Regions from separate parts of the Neobacillus sp. SRL179 genome, predicted to be linked through region 1. Evidence: riboswitches for the same ligand, from Rfam matches in the RefSeq annotation. Region 1 holds a riboswitch; each other region holds the start of a gene.
The links. A riboswitch is a leader RNA that binds a small molecule or an ion and turns the genes downstream of it on or off. The one in region 1 is predicted to bind glycine.

Region 1 (7,188 bases):
CAAGTCCCTTTTCAGTTGATTTGACCGTAATCGTTTCAAAACCAGCAATCGTAGCTGACGCAGGATTTGTTCCATGAGCTGAATCTGGAACAATTACTTTTGTCCGCTTAAAATCAGATCTAGCTTCATGATAGGCACGAATTAGCATTAATCCAGTCCATTCACCATGTGCACCCGCAGCTGATTGTAAGGTCACTTCATCCATCCCAGTAATTTCAATTAAGTGCTGCTGAAGGTCATACAATAACCCTAGTGCCCCTTGGACAGAGCTTTCGTCCTGTAGTGGATGCAAATGGGCAAACCCACTAAAACGGGCCACATTTTCGTTAATTTTCGGATTATACTTCATCGTACACGAACCAAGCGGATAAAATCCCGAATCAAGGCCGTGGTTTCTTTTAGACAGTGCAGTATAATGACGCATGATGTCTAGCTCAGAAACTTCTGGCAGTTCAGGCTCCTCTTCACGTACATAACCTTCTGGAAGAAGACTGCTGAGCTCTAACTCTGGTACATCCATTTCTGGAAGGCTGTATCCGATTCGATCTGGAGTACTACGTTCAAAAATGAGTGCTTGGTCTTGATTATGCATGCAGATCCCCCAATTCTTTCACTAAAGTATCGATCTCTTCCTTTGTTCTCACTTCTGTAACGGCCAACAGCATATGGTTAGACAATTCAGGATAGTCCCGCCCTAAATCATAGCCTCCGATGATACCTTTTTGTAATAATTTTTGATTACATTCTTTAACTGGCCTGTTTAATTTCACGATGAATTCATTAAAGGAATATCCATCATAAACAACTTCAAAGCCAGCCTCTTTGAACGCTGTTTTGGTATAGTGTGCTTTTTGTAAGTTGGCTGCGGCCATTTCTCGGACACCTTTTTTTCCTAAAGCCGTCATCGCAACTGATGCAGCAAGGGCATTTAGAGCTTGATTCGAACAAATATTAGAGGTCGCTTTTTCACGGCGAATATGCTGTTCACGAGCTTGAAGTGTTAAAACGAACCCTCTGCGTCCTTGGTCATCAACAGTCTGACCGACCAAACGTCCAGGTACCTTCCGCATTAATTTGTTGGTTACGGCAAAATAACCACAATGCGGCCCGCCAAAGGCAGTTGGAATACCAAATGGTTGTGCATCACCAATCACAATATCAGCACCAAACTTTCCAGGAGGAGTTAAGATCCCAAGGGATAATGGATTGCTGCTAACCACAAACATTCCTTTCTGCTCATGGATTATTTCCTCCACCTCTTTTAATGGCTCAATTCTGCCAAAGAAATTTGGGTATTGGACAATCACTGCAGCAACATCGGAACTTACTATTTCCTTTAGCGCCTCAATATCTGTTATGCCTTCTTTTACGGGGACTTCAACTACTTCAAGATTTTGTCCCTTTGCATAGGTTTTAAGAACATCACGATACTCAGGATGAACAGCACTAGACACAACCACTTTTTTTCGTTTTGTGTGTCCTGCACTAAGCATGGCAGCTTCGGCAAGTGCTGTACCGCCATCATACATAGAGGAGTTCGCAACGTCCATTCCCGTTAACTCACAAATCATCGTTTGGAATTCAAAAATGGCTTGGAGCTCACCTTGCGAAATCTCAGGCTGATAGGGTGTATAAGCGGTATAAAATTCTGAACGAGAAATAACGTGATCCACAATCACAGGCATGTAATGGTCATAAACGCCAGCACCTAGAAAAGACACATTTCTTTTTAGGTCTGCATTCTGGTCTGCTAATTGATATAGTTCTTTCAGTAAAGCCGGCTCAGACTTAGCTGCTTTAATATTATACTCACCCTTGAATCTAACTTTTTCAGGGATATCGCTAAACAACTCATCAATTGAAGAAACACCAATTGTGTCAAGCATTGCCTTTATATCTTGTTTAGTCATAGGTAAATAGCGATGTTTCATAAACCTAGCTCCCTCCATGATTTACTTTTCTCTTTTATAAAAAGGTGTTGGAACTACTTTAGCTTTTAGGCGTTTACCGCGTATTTCAACTTCTACCTCAGAATTTAATTCGGCAAACTCAGTTTTAATCAGGGCAAGTCCAATATTTCTCTTTAATGTAGGTGACTGTGTTCCAGTTGTTACTTCGCCAATTTGTTCCTCACCCTTATAAACTGGATAACCGTGACGAGGAATTCCTCGGTCAATCATTTCAATTCCTGCTAATGTTCTAGTTAAGCCTGCTTCTTTTTGCTTCTTAAGGGCTTCTTTACCGATGAAATCAGCTTCCTTATTTAACTTCACGGCAAAGCCAATCCCTGCTTCAAGGGGTGAAATTTCCGGTGAAAGTTCTTGACCATAGAGAGCTAACACTGATTCAAAACGGAGAGTATCGCGAGCCCCTAGCCCGCAAGGAAGAACCCCCTCTTCTTTTCCGGCTCGTAGTATAGCTTTCCAAAGACCGACGGCATCTCTAGCATCACAATACACTTCAAAACCATCTTCACCCGTGTATCCAGTTCTTGATACAAGAGCCTTTTTGCCATTTATATGTACTGCTTGCTGAAATTTAAAAAATCCTATTTCACTTAGATTTGTTTCCCCGGCTAGCTTTTGAAGGACTTTTTCAGCAAGCGGGCCTTGAAGTGCCAGCTGGGCTGTCTTATCAGATAGATTTTCAAGGCTGACATCCCCCTCAACATGATCCTCAAGCCATTTGTAATCTTTATCAATATTAGATGCATTCACAACTAGTAAATAGTGATGGTCCTCCATTTTATAGACAAGCAGATCATCAACTGTTCCACCGTTTTCATAACACATGGCCGTGTACTGTGCCCCGCCATTTTTTAGTTTTGAAATGTCATTAGTCATCATTTTTTGCAAATAACTTAAACTGTCTGGGCCTTTCACTTCCACTTCACCCATATGGGAGACATCAAACAAGCCAGCACGAGTGCGGACGGCTTCATGTTCCTCCTTAATGCTTGAGAATTGGACCGGCAGCTCCCAGCCGCCAAAGTCAACGGTTCTTCCCCCATTTTCTTTATACACATCGAATAGCGGAGTTCGTTTTAATTCAGTCATCCAAGTGTCCCCCTTCAATCTGTTCCAAAATATTTTTAAACGAATAAGAGATTGAATCCATTTACAGATCCGGGCAAGTTGTTATCCTACTATCATTTACCAAATTTTTTAACCATTGGGTAAGATGAGAGCAGGCATAAAAAAAGACAGGGACCTCCCTTTATTCCTAAAGGCGGTCTCTGTCCTTGCACCTGAAAGTTTACCTAAAAAGGTTTTCCCCTTTGGTGGCTGCTCGTTCTGAATCAGCGCTCTCCAGAGTAGCGTCAAACAAGAGTTCTTTTGCCTGAGAGATTCACATTAATTGTTTGCTCCTTCGGCGCTACCTAGGTAGTCTCTCCCCTTGTTGTCATTCGCATTATAATATTTTCCAATTTGGTCATACTAACTATACTTGAAAATAAATTACCTTATTAAAATATTTAAAACATTCAAAGCTATTACCATCCTACCATTAAAACAATACATTGAGCAATAACTTTATAATAAAAGTAAAAGCACATTATTCTGGGAAAAATTAACGTTAAACAGAAGTCTAACTGTATAAAAAAAGGAGCTGAAATGATGTCGGTCGAAATTGAATTTGAATCGTCTTGGCAAGATGACTTTTTACATAGAATTGACAATGATGGTCCCTGGGGAAATTGGGAGCTTTTCAAACTAGCAATTGATGTTGAAAATCACTTGGTTATACCAGAATTTGAAGGCTTGCAAGCTCCGAAGCATTTACCTAACTTAACACCGCTCCCGCATCAGCTTGAAACAGCTAAACAAGTAATTGAAAATATGAATGGCAAAGCCATCCTAGCTGATGAGGTTGGATTAGGAAAAACAATTGAAGCAGGTTTAATTTTAAAAGAATATATGATTCGCGGGTTGGTCAAAAAGGTGTTAATTCTCGTTCCTGCCTCCTTAGTTACCCAATGGGCAATCGAGCTAAATAGCAAATTTTTCATCCCAGCCATTACCCAAAAGAAAAGTTATGTGTGGGAACAGTGCGATGTAGTAGTATCATCGATTGATACTGCCAAACGAAATCCACATCGAGACATTATTTTTAAACAAGACTATGACCTTATTATCATTGATGAAGCCCATAAACTTAAAAATAATAAAACAAAAAACTACGAATTTGTTCAGAACTTAAAAAAGAAATTTTGTTTATTACTGACGGCAACACCGATCCAAAACAGAGTGGAAGAAATCTTTAATTTAGTTTCCTTATTAAAACCAGGGCACTTAGGCAGTGAAACCTCTTTCTTTGAAAAGTACAAACGAGATGCTCGTTCCTTAAACGACAATGAGCATTTAAAAGAATTAGTAAACAAGGTTATGATTCGAAATCGTCGTGCAGATACGGGGATTGAATGGACAAAACGACAAGTTGAAACCATTCCAATCGAATGTTCGTCAGCAGAGAATGAACTTTATGAGGCTATTACATTGTTAAGAAGTGAGGGTGACTGGGCCCAGACAAGTGCTTTCTCTGTGATGACATTACAGCGTGAGGCTTGCAGCAGCAGGGAAGCCGTTTACTATACGCTAAAAAACATGCTCCAAAAAAAAGAGGATCCGTCCCCTGCCTTTAAGGAACAAATTGACTTCTTAATTAAAAAAGTCGAAGCGGTTCAGCAAAACTCCAAAGCAGAAAAAGCCCTTGAATTAATACAAAAAATCAATGACAAAGTAATCATCTTCACTGAATATCGTGCAACACAGATGTACCTGCAATGGTACTTAAAGCAGCATGGTATCACCTCTGTTCCTTTCCGCGGCGGTTTCAAACGTGGAAAAAAAGACTGGATGAGAGAACTATTTCAAAAAAACGCCCAAGTACTCATTGCCACCGAGGCGGGCGGCGAAGGGATCAATTTACAGTTTTGTAATCATATTATTAATTTTGATTTACCATGGAATCCGATGAGACTTGAACAGCGGATCGGCCGGATTCACCGTCTGGGGCAGGAGAAGGATGTCATGATTTATAATTTTGCCATAAAAAATACGGTTGAGGAACATATCCTTAAATTGCTATATGAAAAGATTCACCTATTTGAAAAAGTGATTGGCGAATTAGATGACATTCTAACGAAACTGGAATTTGGAAATATTGAAGACCATTTAATTGATATTTTTGGACAATCTAGCTCAGAGGGTGAAATGCGAATTAAAATGGACAATTTATCTTCTATGATTGAATTTGCACAATCGATGAAGGAGGAAGATTCCCATGCAGCAGCAGGAAATTCATAATTTTTTATTGAAATATTTTCAGGCAAATGATTGTCCCATCATCGAAAATAAATTAGGGTATTTAACCGTTCAGCTAACCGTTGAACTGGACAAAGAATTGATGAACCGCCCTTTTTATTGGCACTATTTAGAGAAAACAGGCGGGGTTCCAAATCCGATGCAGTTGACCTTTGTTACTAATCAAAAGGACGTTCCGGAGACGATCAAGGGGGAAGTCATCCATTTTGGTTCGCCGCGGCTTCATCAAATTTTTGATTCAACAAAAAAGTTAGCCAATTACATTCGTCTATATGAAAGTCATCAGCATGTACATCAACAAACGCCATTAATGCCTTGGTTGTGTATGAATGTGAAAATCTCCTATCAATGTGACAGAAAGCGTGACATTTTTAAGTCAATCGGCTTACAGCTTATTAATGGCCAAATGGTAGAGGATTTTCATAACCGCTTACTTAAGATCCCATTAACACCTAAAATTCCAGATTATTCCTTTACCTTATCACCTTTAGTAAAACCCAAAAGCGGGATGGGCAGAATCGAAACGTATTTAAAATCTGTAATCCGTGAGGATGACCATTCATGGGCGGACGATGCACGGAAACGCTGGGACCAAGACTTACGATTATTACACCATTTTTACGAAGATGCAGAAGAAGAAAGTAAGAATTATGAAACAGAAAAAAAGGCACTCCAAGAACAATACGAACCAAAAATCAACATATCCTTTATCAACGGTGGTCTCTTCTATTTAACCGAAAAAGCAATTTAAGAACCTTTATATTTAGGTGTTAGACACTATGCGAATAGACCAAATGGTGCCAGACACCCTTTTTAAATTCACTAAAAAAATATTTAAAAATTTATTAAAATAAAAAGAGGAATAGATAGAAATATGTCGAATAATTAGCAATGAAAAAATGAAAAGGTGGTGTTACTCATTGTTAGTTCTATTGAGCTTTTAGCAAATCGAATTATTTCAGATGCCGCTAGGAATCAAGCAACAGATATTCACATTATTCCTCGGAAGAAAGACACACTTGTTCAAATCCGTTTAACTAACAAACTCATTCCCCGCTTATCCCTTCCAAAAGATGAATGTGACAGATTAATTTCCCATTTTAAATTCACCGCCAATATGGATATCGGGGAAAGAAGAAGACCCCAAAGCGGAGCTATCTTTTGTGAGGTAGATGGACAACTAATGGGCCTCAGACTTTCAACTCTTCCCTCCAACAACAGAGAGAGCCTTGTCATCCGATTATTACCCCAACAGGAGCAAATTCCTTTTCATCAACTTTCTTTATTTCCGGGAATGACCAGAAAGCTGCTAGCACTCCTCAAACATGCACATGGATTAATCATATTCACAGGTCCGACTGGTTCGGGCAAGACTACTACTCTCTACTCCCTATTAAATGAAACAGCTCACCTATTCCACCGTAACGTCATTACACTCGAAGATCCAATTGAAAAAAACTACGACTCCGTCCTGCAAGTTCAAGTGAATGAAAAAGCCGGTGTCACTTATGCTGCTGGATTAAAGGCTATTCTCCGCCATGATCCTGACATTATAATGGTGGGAGAAATTAGGGATGCAGAAACAGCAAAAATAGCTGTCCGGGCTGCACTGACCGGTCATTTGGTACTTTCAACGATGCATACACGGGATGCAAAAGGGGCTGTTTTCCGTCTCCATGAATTTGGGGTGAATTGGTTAGAGGTCGAACAGACACTGATTGCCGTCACAGCCCAAAGATTAGTAGAGCTTACATGTCCATTTTGCGAGGGCGAGTGCGCGCCACTATGTTATTCCTATAGCCGCTGGAAAAGAGCAAGTGTGTTTGAACTATTAGCAGGCAGAAATCTGAACATGACCATGAAA
Region 2 (7,188 bases), 410 kb from region 1:
GCTATCAAAACAAGACTGAAATCACGAAATAACAACATATTTTTTAAAAAACATTATTGTAGGCAAAATGAAAGAGTGCAGAAAATTAAACTCCCGCACTCTTTTAAAATATATATTTAATTACCTTCAACTATTCGACTAATTGCAGCATTTTCAATCCATTATATATGCCGGAATTAGTGACTTCTGTTGTTTTATGCTGTGCATATTGAAAAATGTCTGGATGTCCATTTCCCATAGCAAAACCTTGTCCCACTAATTGCAGCATTTCCTTATCGTTCATACCATCACCAAAGGCAATGGAGCTATCCCTAGGTATACCTAGATGATTCAAAACCATTTGAACCCCATAGCCTTTATTTACTTTATCCCGGATGACATCATAGCAATCCATCATGCCCTCAACATTAACCTGAGATAAATGAATATTACCTTGCTGATTGTAAAGATCCACATCATCAACATTTAAATTAACTAGTGTAATCCCGAGAATCTCCTTATCTAATGCAGGTGTATATGGTTCATTTTTATGTAGGTGGAAAACTTTCCTGAAACTTTGCATTTTGGGGTCATCTATATGCGTAAAGACGTTACTATTATTTGTGTATAGTACGGCTTCATGGTGATGATTTGCCGCAGTTTCCAAGAAATGCTTCACAATGGAACTGTCAATCGGTTCCTGAAATATGTCTTTTCCTTGATACTTTGCATAGGCGCCGTTGTAGCCTATAAATGAGCGAATGTTCAGTTCGCGTGCAAGGTCATCTATTTCATGCAACGGTCTTCCAGTTGCTAAAAATACCTCCACTCCCTTTGCTTGAACCTGGGTAATGGCATCCTTTGTTGATTGTTGAATAGTGGCTTCTGGTGTTAATATGGTTCCGTCAACATCTAGAAATAAAACTTTGTAATGGGTCATTATGTATCTCCTTCTTATTAGATAAGAATAGTGTAACACTTTTACAATCATGATTTCATCTAGCATGCCGTATGAATTAAACATTAATAGTATGTAAAAATCCATTTTAACCTATAATTCAATACAATGCGGAATGAAGACTTTTAATGAACGATGTTATTTAGAGGAATACTAGGGGAACTAGACAATCAAATAAAAAAGTGAGGAATTATATGAGTAAGATTTTATTGTTATTTATTTGTTTATTCCTTTGTGGTATTCCCGAAAAAGCATCAGCAAGGCTAAAAGTACCTATCTTAATTTATCACTCCATCGAAGAATTTAACGGGATTGGATCAAAGGAGTTATATGTTACACCCAATAATTTTGAGAAACAAATGACCTATTTAAGAGATCACGGTTATACGTTGTTAACTTTTGAGCGCTGGCAAGATATTAAAAAAGTTCAACGTCCGATCTTTATCACTTTTGATGATGGCTACAAGAATAACTTGAATGCTGTGGCCATATTTAAAAAAATCAGAACAGAACAATTTGACCCTGTAGGTACCTTTTTTGTTATTTCTGATTTCGTAGGGCGTTCAAACCGCTTATCAACAATGGATATAAAGAAGCTATCAGATTCAGGAATCATCTCCATTCAGTCCCACACTGCAAAGCACCCAGATTTAACCAAAGTTGAAAATATAAGCTATGAACTGAAAAACTCAAAAGAGAAAATAGAAAAACTTACAGGCAAAGCTGTTATTGCACTGGCATATCCATATGGAAACACAAACAACCAAGTTATTGCAGAAGCAAAAAAGTATTATCTATTTGGACTTACCACTACGCCGGGTTCTTACAGTCCAAGTGGAACAAAAAACGAGTTATATTACCTTCCTCGATCATATGTTAAATATTCAACATCTATAGAGGATTTTGCAAAAATAGTGGAGGGGGAATAAAAGCGTCTTGTATAATAATCCATCGTGGGTTAATACAAAAAAACTGTGCAGCCTCAAAGGGCTTTGCACAGTTACATATCATAATATAAAATATACTGCTGCTTAATTGATTAGGGCCTGGAGTGGGGCAGGAATTCTTCCGCCACGATCAATTAACTTTTGGGAACTATAAGGATTAACGCCCATAATCGGTGCTCTACCTAGCAGTCCGCCGAATTCAACTATCTCTCCTTCTTTTTTACCTGGAACCGGAATAACCCGGACAGCAGTTGTTTTTTTATTGATCATTCCGATTGCGGCTTCGTCCGCAATCATCGCGGAAAGGGTAGCAGGAGACACATCACCTGTTATCGCAATCATGTCAAGTCCGACAGAACACACACAAGTCATCGCCTCTAGCTTAGATAACGTAAGGGCACCGTCTATAATTCCCTTAATCATTCCATTGTCTTCACTTACAGGAATAAAAGCTCCACTTAAGCCTCCTACATAAGAGCTGGCCATGGCGCCTCCTTTTTTTACGGCATCATTCATCAAGGCTAGTGCTGCAATGGTTCCGTGTGTACCCACCCGTTCAAGGCCAATTTCCTCAAGGATCTCGGCAACGCTATCGTTTAAAGCATTTGTAGGAGCAAGCGAGAGATCCATAATACCAAAGGGAATGCTGAGGCGTTTTGCCACTACTCGGCCAATCAGCTCTCCTGCACGTGTAATCTTAAAGGCAGTTTTTTTAATAATATCTGATACTTCTCCTAGGTCGGCATGTGGATGACGTTTTAAAGCATTTAAGACAACACCTGGTCCACTAACGCCAACATTAAGGACTACTTCACCTTCACCAGTTCCATGAAAGGCTCCAGCCATAAAAGGATTGTCCTCAACAGGATTACAAAAAACAACTAGTTTAGCACAGGCAATCCCGTTTTGCTCTTTTGTCCTTTCAGCAGCTTCTTTTAAAATATATCCTATCTGACGTACCGCATCCATATTAATTCCACTGCGAGTGGTTGCAACGGAAACAGAAGAACAAACCCGTTCTGTTACGCTAAGTGCCTCAGGCAATGCTTTAAGAAGCACTTCATCGCCTTTTGTCGAACCTTTATGAACAAGAGCAGAGAACCCGCCAATAAAATCAATTCCTAGTTGTTTTGCAGCCTTATCAAGCGTTCTCGCCAGATCTACAGTTTGTTCTACTGTTGCATTTCCGAGGATTTCAGCAATGGGTGTGATGGAAATACGTTTATTGATAATGGGTACTCCAAATTCTTTTTCGGTTTCCTCCGCCACACTTTTTAAGTTCTTTGCATATTTAGTGATTTTCGTAAAGACACATTCCTTCATTTTATCAAAATCTGAATCTGCACAATCTTGCAAGCTTATCCCCATTGTTACCGTACGAATATCCAAATTTTCCATTTGTACCATTCGAATCGTTTGTAGTATTTCATCCATTGCAATTGATATATGTATCGCCCCTAAGATTATATTCTGTGCATGGCTTGAAAAATTTCTTCTAGCTGAAGATTGATTTGGACATCCATTTCATTGCCAACCTTGTCCAAAGCTGTGCGCACTTTATTTAAATTTTCATTTTCAGTCACATCAATTATCATCATCATGGTAAAAAATTCTTGCAAAATCGTCTGACTGATATCGAGAATATTCATGTTGTTCTCTGCTAATACAGTTGTCACTTTAGAAATAATGCCAACCTTGTCTTTTCCAATGACACTTACTACTGCACGTCTACTTTCCATTGTTCCACCTCATTTATAAAATAAAAAAAAGATTGGTTGCTCCAATCTCACGGTTAAGAAAAGTGTGCAGTTTTGCACAACATTCTCCTGTCCTTTTGCCTGAGATTGTGAATCCTTCGGCGCCACTTTTTTAAGCGGTCTCTCCAGAAGCTGCTCCAGTTGTAGTTTACCCACAACCATCATTGCCGGCTATTATGAATTAACCAAATAATATCAATCTTTAATTATTCAGTCAATTATTAAATGAATGAAAAAACATTGTAAACGAGTGGAAACCTTAATGTAATCAAATCTTGATATAATGGTACAAATAGGATAGAGAATAGTAGGGTGGGTGTTTTTATGGAAGAAACCATTGCAAAATCATATTTACAGAAATCACTTGATGAGTGGAAAGACGATATTGCATTAGTATTAGCCGAAATTGCAAATGAATATGATGAAGTGGCACAAGAATTAAAAGTGTATTCTTATAAATATGGTATTACTAAGCAAGTAATCCAATCAACTGTAAACGAGGAAATTATCGAGAAAATTCGAGAGATGTATCATAAGCCATTTGAGGAGAGCTATAACCAACTAAAAGAATACATAAAGGATTTAGAAGAGAAAAGAAGAGTGTTTCAAATGTTTATTCAAAAAATCGATGAAGTGACGAAAAAAGAATCTGCTAAGATTACAACCTATTAATAAAAAATCCGAAGCATAAGATCCCAATCCCTAGTGATTGGGATCTTTCTTTTTGTTTCATATTTTGTTAAAAGGAGACGCGATTACTGATTTTGCATATATTGATTAACAAAAACAATTTTGTGAGGTGTGAAACATGATCACGGCAAAGATTGGATCCAATACCTTTCGTATCCCGGATAACCTTGCGGAATATTTTCAAACGTTTCGCTCACAAGTGATTGGTATAAATCAAGAATTCATCTCTCCCTATGGAAAAAGGAAAATTATTTATGCGGATTGGACGGCAAGCGGGCGTTTATATAGACCTATCGAACAAAAAATTTCCGAGACATTTGGCCCATTTATGGCCAATACACATACCGAATCAAACATTACAAGTTTAATGATGACAGGAATCTATAATCAATCAAAAAAAATTATTAAAGACCATGTGAATGCTGATCCAACTGACGTGCTCATTTTGGATGGATTTGGGATGACGTCAGTTATTAATAAGTTCCAACGTTTGCTGGGGCTCAGAGTCCCCGGGCAGTTTAAAAATAGCATAATCCTATCTGAAGATGAAAGACCAATTGTCTTCATTACACATATGGAGCACCATTCAAATCATACATCATGGCTAGAAACATTGGCAGACGTGGAGATAATTGCTCCTGATCCTTATGGCCGTGTAGATATAAATCAATTAGAGAAATTACTACAAATATATAAGGACCGACCTTTAAAAATAGGTTCATTTACAGCTTGTTCCAATGTAACAGGAATTCAGACACCCTATTACCAACTAGCAAAAAAGATGCATCAACATGGTGGTTTCTGTTTCGTTGATTTTTCTGCAGCAGCTCCCTATATAACAATTAATATGCATCCAGACGATCCGCTCGAAAAATTAGATGCCATTTTTTTTTCGCCTCATAAATTTTTAGGAGGCCCTGGATCTAGTGGTGTTTTAGTGTTTGATTCGCGATTATATAAAAACCAGGTACCTGATCATCCTGGTGGAGGAACCGTTACATGGACTAATCCTTGGGGAGAGCACCAATATTATCAAAACATTGAGTTGCGTGAAGATGGAGGGACGCCAGGAATCTTACAAGCCATTCGTACAGCATTATGTTTGAATTTGAAAGATCAAATGGGTGTTAAAAATATTTTAAACAGAGAAAAAGAACAGTTGAAGTTGTTATATCCGCTTTTGAAAGCAATACCTGGTCTTCATATCTTAGATGGTCAAATCAACACTCGACTTGGAATTGTTTCATTTTTTATTGAGAATATTCATTACAATTTAATTGTCCGCTTATTAAATGATCGATACGGTATTCAAGTGAGAGGTGGGTGTTCATGCGCGGGAACATATGGTCATTATCTATATCAAATAGATAAAAACACCTCTAAACAAATAATGAACAAGATTAATCAAGGCAATCTATCATCAAAACCAGGATGGGTAAGGTTTTCCCTTCATCCAGTGATGAATGATGAGGAAATAATTATATTTGCAAATGCCTTGAAGGAGATCACCGAGAACATTGAGGAATGGAAAAAAGATTATAAATACGATTCCGCAAGTAATGATTATTTTTATATAAATTATAAAAGAGAAGATATGTCATCACTATTTCGTCTTGAATAAACTCTGAAAAAGGTCATTTTTTGAAAGGCGGGATCACATGATTCATATTGTTAAGCCTGGTGAAACACTAAATATACTTTCTGCTAACTATCGCGTAAGTTTGCAGCATCTATACGCGGCAAATCCTGGTGTCGGACAATTACATGTCGGACAACAGATTCATATTCCAGGTCTTCTAGATCCAAGTACTATCCCGTATACCATTCAGGTGTCGGTAGGAAAAAGGCGGCTTTCTTTGTACCATTCTGGAAAATTAGTGAAAATCTTTCCGATAGCAGTTGGGAAAATGCTGACTAATACACCGATGGGAGAATTCGTCATTGTTAATAGACAATATAATCCCGGTGGTCCATTTGGCGTTTTGTGGCTATCTTTATCAAAACAGGGCTATGGGATACACGGGACCAATAATCCAAGTTCAATTGGAAAAGCCGTCTCACATGGCTGCATAAGAATGTACAATCGGGATGTACTCCATCTTGCTGAAATGGTTCCTAATGGAACGAGAGTGAATATAATTCCTTAAACAAAGTAATTCTTTATTATAATTTAATTAGTTGAAATGAAAATTTAGCGATGTGCAGAAAGCTTTCCGAATAAGGAGAGCTTTTCATTATTTATAATCTGCACGGTCATTAATAATTATTTTACGGATTTTTTCTAATACTAATTAAATAAGGAATAATAGAGGAGGGATAACCTTATGAGAATGAAAAAAGTAAAAAGAAATAGTCTTCCTTTTTTAATCTTATTATTCATTCATTTATTTCTTATTATGTTAGCCTTCAAAAAGAGTAAAAATAGAAAAAACTTATTAATCCTGTTAGGCTCCAATATGGGGTTTGCCTACTTATTTGAATATATTGTTCTAAATATATTTAAGGCATATAAATATAAGCCGAATATATTAAAAAACAGATCATTAGACAATATTTTTGGTGCTGCATTATCTCAAGCAGTATTTATTCCTTTTACGGCCGTGTTATTAACGTCATTTAAGTCTGGTTGGCCTGTTAAGATTCTATTCAGTATTTATTTTTCTATAATAGAATTGCTTTTCCTGTGGTTAGGGATATATAAACACAATTGGTGGAAAACGGTATATACCTTATTACTTATACCTTTTTACTTTAAGTGGAGTGATATATGGTATAGTCTCATCGATAAAAAAAATGAAGTAGTGCGAATGATTTCCTTATTTTTGCTAATTATGGTCACAGAAACAAATTTATTTTT
Region 3 (7,188 bases), 1.4 Mb from region 1:
TGCTGGTGCTACGGTCATGTTTTCTGAAGTAACGGAAGTACGTGATGGTGTTCATATTATTGGAGAACGTTGTGTTAACGAGGAAGTGGGGAAAAAATTAGCATCGGAAATGAAATGGTATGACAAGTATCTTGAAAATGGCCAAGTTGATCGCTCCGCCAATCCTACCCCAGGGAATAAGAAGGGCGGATTATCAAATATAGTCGAAAAAGCAATGGGCTCCATTGCGAAGTCGGGAACATCGCCCATTGTTGAAGTTCTCTCTCCGGGGGAAAGGCCAACGAAAAAGGGTATGATCTTTGCGGCTACACCAGCAAGTGATTTTGTCTGCGGTTCTTGTCAATTGTCTAGTGGAATGACACTTCAGGTATTTATGACAGGGCGTGGTACTCCATATGGATTAGCTGTTGCACCTGTTATTAAAGTTTGTTCGAGAAACGATATGAAAGATATGTGGGAAGACTTAATCGATGTAAATGCAGGGCCGATTGCAACAGGAGAAGCAACAATCAAAGAGATTGGAACCCTGCTATTCAACGAAATTATCGATGTCGCAAGTGGACGTAAACAATGTTTGGCAGAGAAATATCAGCTTCATAATGATTTTACCCTATTTAATCCAGCGCCGATAACCTGATAGTTTGTTAGAAAGCAGGATACCGATAAAAGCTAGGACCTCAATATTCATGTTGGAGGTCTTTTTTTTTATCTATAAATATGAAAAATCAAATCTGTAACATATTTGTAAATAAATAGAAATATTTTGTATAATGGTAATTAGTCAACTATAAGGGGGATTTGAATGAAGGTATTTTTATTACTATTATCATTAGTGGTGTTTTTAGCTTTCCTTGGCTATAACCTGTTTGCTCCAAAGCAAAAAATAGCTAAAATTCACATTCAAATGATCAGTCTAGGGTTTTATCTTGTTTTAACCTTTGGGATGCTATTTCTCTATCAGAAACATTTTACAAAAGATGTAAGCGCTTTAAAAGGAGTGGAGACGCAGACTAAAAAAGTAGAAAAAAAGGCAATAGAGGAAAAGCCTAAAGAGGATGAAAAAACGACCACAGATACACAGCCCATAACACAGGAACCTGTGGAAGAAGAACGAATTGAAATTGTTAATGGGCCTCCAAGTGCAGTAAAAGGGCCAAGCCATCCAAAATATAAAATGGATGTTTCTTATGACTCTAGTAATCATGTAATAAACGGAACTATGAGTGTCGATTTTACCAATAATTTAGATGTAGATTTGCCTAATTTGTATTTTAATGTCTGGGGAAATGCAAATGTCTATTTAGCGAAAAATCAAAACGAACAGGTTGTCAGGGTTGAACAAATGAAGGTAAATGGGCAGCCTGTAAATTATGAGCTTAAAGGGACATCACTACATATTCCAGATGTACTGATAAAGAAGAAAGAAACCGCAAAGGTGGAAATGACTTTCTCCGTTACCCTTCCTGAAGTTCAAGATCGCTTTGGCTGGAATAAATCCACAACTTCTTTAGGGAACTGGTTTCCCATCCTAGCTGTTTATGATGATGAAGGCTGGAACGTCGATCCATTTTATCCAAATGGCGAATCTTTTTATTCTTTATCAGGAGATTTTGATGTTACGTTTACGACCGAAAAGGAACAGGTGATTGCCGCTACCGGAACGGAAGTGGGGGAACCAAGCATAAATGGTGCATTATCGACTCATCATTATCAAGCAGCCAATGTACGCGACTTTGCCATGGAATTAGATCCTAATTATAAGGTAAAACAAACAAAGGCAGGCAATGTGAATATTAATGTCTATTATAAAGAGGAAGATTCTAAATATGTAGACTCGATGATCAATGCAGGGTCCAAAAGTATTTCGTTATTCAGTGAGAAGTTTGGACAATACCCATGGCCAGAGCTCGATATTTGTGCTATGGAAGGCTGGTTTGGTGGGATGGAGTATCCACAGCTTGTTATGATTACTATTCTTCCCGATAATCAAACATCTGGGGTAGACACATCGAGTTTTTGCTGTTGACCAACAATAACAGAAGAGCGTAACTAAGAATAGGTCATTGAGAATTCTCAATGACCTATTCGATTGTAATAATTTATGATTAGGACTTTCATAGAAGGGTTGTACAATTTACAACTTCCTTATTTAAGTTTAATATAGAGTGATAGAAATATTAATGAACAATTTGCTCCAACAAAATAAAACGGAAAAAGTAGATTTTAAATTGCTAGATTTGACAAATTGAAGAAATACTATTAAAATTTTAAATTATTCAACAATATTAGTTTTGTGTTAAGATATTATAGTGGTTTATCTTTTAAAACGATCACTGTAGTACTTCTTAGAAAATTACATACTTAGCAAGCTATGATGGCTATGGTTCAAACTATAGCTGGAGCAGCTTCTGGAGAGAACGCAGGGTATCCTGCGGCGCCGAAGGGTTCACAATCTCAGGCAAAAGGACAGAAGAGTACGAGTGTTATTTTGTTATTCTTATAAAAGAGTAGATGATAATATTTGTTATTCTAATGACCGGTGAGATTGGATGATATCCAATCTTTTTTTTATTGATTTTAAACTTTGTTCATAAATTCACAAATGAAACAAAGGAGAAAATAACTAAATAGGGGGAACTAAAATGGCACAACAAGAATTAAAAAGAGACCTAAAAAATCGGCATGTTCAACTCATCGCGATTGGTGGAACGATTGGTACAGGTTTATTTTTAGGCTCAGGAAAAGCAATTCAGTTAGCCGGCCCTTCGATTATTTTTGCTTATTTGATCGTTGGGATTGCCTGCTTCTTTGTTATGAGGGCCATGGGGGAACTTCTATTATCGAAGAAAGGTTATCAATCCTTTACTGATTTTGCTGTAGACTATATTGGACCTTGGGCTGGTTATATAACAGGATGGACGTATTGGTTCTGTTGGATTATGACCGCAATGGCAGATATTATCGCGGTTGGCGTATATGTTCAATATTGGTTTGATATTCCGCAATGGGTACCAGCAATCGTTTGTTTGGTTTTGTTATTGGGACTAAATTTAATGACGGTAAAACTTTTCGGAGAATTAGAATTTTGGTTTGCTTTAATTAAAGTGATCACCATCCTCGCCTTGATCATAATCGGGATTGTTTTGCTAGTGGTTGGATTTCATACAAAGGCAGGTACTGTGACGGTTAAAAATATTTGGGGATATGGCGGCCTGTTTCCAAATGGAATTTCAGGTTTTCTTCTTTCATTCCAATTGGTTGTGTTTGCCTTTGTGGGTGTTGAATTGGTTGGAGTATCTGCCGCAGAAACGTCAAATCCACAAAAAAATATTCCATCAGCCATTAATAAAATACCTTTAAGAATTCTATTTTTCTATGTCGGTGCACTTATTATTCTTTTATGTATTAATCCATGGACGCAGTTAAATGCAGCCAACAGTCCATTTGTAAAGACGTTCAGCTTAGTGGGCATTCCAATTGCCGCAGGGATAATTAATTTTGTTGTCTTAACATCTGCAGCTTCTGCTTGTAACAGCGGATTATTTTCAACAAGCCGAATCCTGTTTAATTTAAGCAGTCATGAACAAGGACCGGCTAACTTTGCAAAATTAAATAAAAATCATGTACCAAGTAATGCCTTACTTGTATCCGCATTAGTTTTATCTGTTGGAGCCTTGTTAAGTAAGTTAATACCAGAACAAGCCTTTGGGATCGTAACAACGATCAGTGCGATTTGTTTTATTTGGGTTTGGAGTATTATTTTGATTTGCCACTTGCGATATAGAAAATTACGACCGGATTTACAAAAAAAGTCGACATTTAAAGCCCCGTTTACCCCATTTATTAATTATGTGGTTTTAACGTTATTTGCTATGATTCTAGTGATTATGCTTTTTGCTGAAGCAACACGAACAGCTTTATTAATGACTCCATTATGGTTTATTGTTTTATTTATCTTTTATTCATTTAAAAGGAAAAAAATTAAGGGGAAGAATTTCCGTATAAATGCCCCAGTTCGGGATTAGAGCACCCTTTTTGTAGAATAAAAATAGGTCATTGAGAAATCTCAATGACTTATTTTATCACCCCGTAGGAAGCAAATAGTTTATTTAGCCTATGAATTAATAAACTCTTGTGCTCCATGCTTTACTCATAAAATTAATGAAGGAGAATAAATATCAAAAGGGTGAGTATTTTTCTGGGAGGGAAAAAAGAATGAATGGAGTCTTTGAGAGGACAGCAAGATTTGAGCATCGATTTTGGCTTCAAATTTTAGGGGATCATTCCAGGTTTATTTATGAAGCGTTAGCACCGGTTCAAAAAAAGGAGATAGAACAGGCCTCGCAATTTATTCAGGTATTTGATACACTCTTGGACCATGCAAATTCAACAGATTTGATGCAGTTAACAGAACAAGCTCACATTGAAGTGATAAAATTACGTGAATATAAATTAGAATTATTAAGAAAACATCTTATTGGGAAAATCAAAATACACTTATCACCAACCTTCATTAATCATATGGTAAATGAATTGGAGGAATATGTAAGAATCCTCAACCATTTAAAAGCTGGGCAAGTCCCGCCTGTCTATCATGAACTTCACCATCATTTATTATGGTTATTAGATGCAGCGGGTCATTCAGATGCAATTTCTGCCAATTTAGACGGTGTTGAAAAACAGTTAAAGGTGAAAAGTAATGCCTTTACGAAGAATTTTGAAGCATTTTACTTAAAGGCAGTAGAACTTGCTGGTTATTTAAGAACCAATTTGACTACGTTTCCAGCCTTAGAAAAAATGAACGTTGACAGTCAGTTGGAAATTAAATTATTTCAAAATTTTTTAGAGGAAATAGAAGAGCTTAGGCTAAGTCATAAGGCATTGGGAACATTTGCCCCATTAATGGCAGATCATATGTACCGGGAAGAATGTTATTATTTAATGAAATTAGCAGAATCAACGAATCTTGAAATGCCAAACTGCGACCCTGCAAAACCACGGCTTAAGGAATGAAAAATGAATTAGATTGAAGAGGGGCAGAATAAATAAATCTGCCTCTTTTTGGTATCCATTATCTGATTTTTATGGATATTTATGTCATTAGGTGTACCTTCTCAATTGAGAAGGTATGCTAAAGTATCTGTTTTTCTCCAAAAGTATTGCCTTCTGTAAAGCGCCGGATTACAATCCATTTCGGTACATTAAATGAAGGAGAGAAACGATACTTGAAATTAAACGAAAATGAAAGATTAAGTATATATAATGGCCTTGCTTCTACCGTCTCAACCAATGCAGTCAATGGCTATATTCCCCTGTTTGCACTAAGTGTTTTAGGGGCAACCAACCAGCAGATGGGTTTGATTACATCGCTTCCATCCATAATAGGGATGCTGGCACTGATTCCAGGTACAATCTGGCTAAATCGGGCCCATAGCAAAAAAACTTTTACCGTCATGTCTACATTTATTACTAGGCTTCTATTCATGCTCATTATGTTTGTTCCGTTTTTATCAGATACTTATTCTGCCTGGGTTCTGGTTGGATTAATCGCCCTTTTAAATTTTCCAGGGGCACTATCCGGATTATCTTGGCAAACTTTAATTGGTGACCTTGTTCCTGAGAATAGAAGGGGAGAGTTTTTTAGTACACGGAACCGGCTGTCAACGTTTACAGCGATGGGGATTACTTTTTTAACAGGTTTTTTCCTGCAGCAATTTAACAAGAACAATCCGTTTCCATACCAGGTCTTATTTGCTCTTGGATTCGTATTTGCTATTATTGAAGTCTACTATTTATGGAAACATAAAGAAAAGGATGCAATAGTTCTAAAGGAAAACTTCGTGATAAAAGAGAAGAAGAAAAATCTTTCTTTAGAGGTTTTTAAGAATAAACCGTTTGTATCGTTTATGATTTGTGCACTCCTGTTTAACTTTGGGGCACAAATGGGATGGTCTATATTCAGTATTTATCATATAAGGGAAGCGCATGCTACCGCCTTATGGTTCAGTCTATTTTCCGTCACCAATCAATTCGCACAAATTATCAGTATCAAGTGGTGGGCAAAAGCAGCAGACCGTTGGGGGAATACCATAGTATTGTTTGTGGCTGCTTGCGGTATGGCAACTGCACCGGCTTTGACCATATTATCTACTAGTCTCATTTATATAACCTTGATTAATCTATGGATCGGCCTGTTTGTTTCAGGTACAAACCTGCTCTTATTTAACCAGTTGTTAAAGGTTTCTCCTGAGCTAAACAGAACAACTTACATTGCCAACTATAACTTTTTATTATCGATAATTGGCTTTGTGGCACCTCAGTTCGGCGTTTACCTGTTGAATTTGCTGGGGATGAATTCGGCTATGGTTACAACTTCAATCGTTCGGTTTTTAGTGGGCTGTTCGTTCCTCATCGTAGCATTGAAATGGGAACGGAAACCTAAACCAAAACCAGCTTATTAAACCTGAAATGAAGTGCCGATATATAAATGAAATAAAGCCCACACTTATATTATTGAAGTGCGGGCTTTGTTAATAATAGATGCGCAAGCTATTAATTTTGCTGAACTAAACGCACAAGCATATGTGCTAGTTTGTGCTGTTCTTCCTCAGTACCCACTTTCCAAAGCTCCTGCAATAATCGTTCCTCTGAATTCTTAGGAGACTGTTTTTCGGCGAGGTAGCTGGCTACTTTCTGAGCAGAGTTCGCTAATTGCTCCTCATCCATTCCAAGTTTTTCACCTAAATTCACTTTCCCGCTTAGGTATTCTCTGAAATCATCAAAACTGGTTAAAGAATCACCGTTCTTATAAATCTGGTTTTCTATTTCTTGTTCATTTAACTGTTTTTCCATGATGATCACTCCTTTTCTACTTTTGTTTAATGTGTATAGCTTATAGCTTCCCTGTCCGCTTTAGGATAAAACCTTAATAAACTAGAAATATGTTAAGAGAGGAAATTTGAGGTTTTAAATTCATAAGAACAATGGACGCGTAACTTTTCATAAGCTATTGTATTAATGAATGAGGGTGTTCAGATGAGAATGATAAGACAATTACTACCACAAACTATGATCGGTCAAGCGTGGACCGGCCGGCATATTGTATTACTTCACTGTACAAATAATAATCAGTTCATAAATCTTTATAAAAGTTTCCACGCACCCATTGAACCACCACGTAACAATTGT

Region 2: linked by a shared signal. The riboswitch ahead of AC4E8C_RS14430 (ACT domain-containing protein) and the one ahead of gcvT (glycine cleavage system aminomethyltransferase GcvT) in region 1 are both predicted to bind glycine.
Region 3: linked by a shared signal. The riboswitch ahead of AC4E8C_RS09585 (amino acid permease) and the one ahead of gcvT (glycine cleavage system aminomethyltransferase GcvT) in region 1 are both predicted to bind glycine.

The regions. Positions count from the first base shown of each region.
Region 1 covers NZ_OZ481792.1:3,349,829-3,357,016, forward strand. Annotated here, with positions in the region: gene gcvPB (aminomethyl-transferring glycine dehydrogenase subunit GcvPB) at 1-592, opposite strand, end outside; gene gcvPA (aminomethyl-transferring glycine dehydrogenase subunit GcvPA) at 585-1,931, opposite strand; gene gcvT (glycine cleavage system aminomethyltransferase GcvT) at 1,953-3,056, opposite strand; glycine riboswitch at 3,318-3,406, opposite strand; gene AC4E8C_RS16580 (DEAD/DEAH box helicase) at 3,618-5,306, shown strand; gene AC4E8C_RS16585 (YqhG family protein) at 5,284-6,075, shown strand; gene comGA (competence type IV pilus ATPase ComGA) at 6,235-7,188, shown strand, end outside.
Region 2 covers NZ_OZ481792.1:2,941,856-2,949,043, reverse strand. Annotated here, with positions in the region: gene AC4E8C_RS14445 (HAD family hydrolase) at 131-919, opposite strand; gene AC4E8C_RS14440 (polysaccharide deacetylase family protein) at 1,132-1,866, shown strand; gene AC4E8C_RS14435 (PFL family protein) at 1,969-3,330, opposite strand; gene AC4E8C_RS14430 (ACT domain-containing protein) at 3,348-3,623, opposite strand; glycine riboswitch at 3,701-3,780, opposite strand; gene AC4E8C_RS14425 (hypothetical protein) at 3,966-4,313, shown strand; gene AC4E8C_RS14420 (aminotransferase class V-fold PLP-dependent enzyme) at 4,450-5,952, shown strand; gene AC4E8C_RS14415 (L,D-transpeptidase family protein) at 5,990-6,478, shown strand; gene AC4E8C_RS14410 (hypothetical protein) at 6,656-7,188, shown strand, end outside.
Region 3 covers NZ_OZ481792.1:1,941,731-1,948,918, forward strand. Annotated here, with positions in the region: gene garD (galactarate dehydratase) at 1-637, shown strand, start outside; gene AC4E8C_RS09580 (M1 family metallopeptidase) at 803-2,026, shown strand; glycine riboswitch at 2,399-2,480, shown strand; gene AC4E8C_RS09585 (amino acid permease) at 2,643-4,025, shown strand; gene AC4E8C_RS09590 (DUF2935 domain-containing protein) at 4,216-5,013, shown strand; gene AC4E8C_RS09595 (MFS transporter) at 5,226-6,461, shown strand; gene AC4E8C_RS09600 (DUF3243 domain-containing protein) at 6,553-6,852, opposite strand; gene AC4E8C_RS09605 (hypothetical protein) at 7,036-7,188, shown strand, end outside.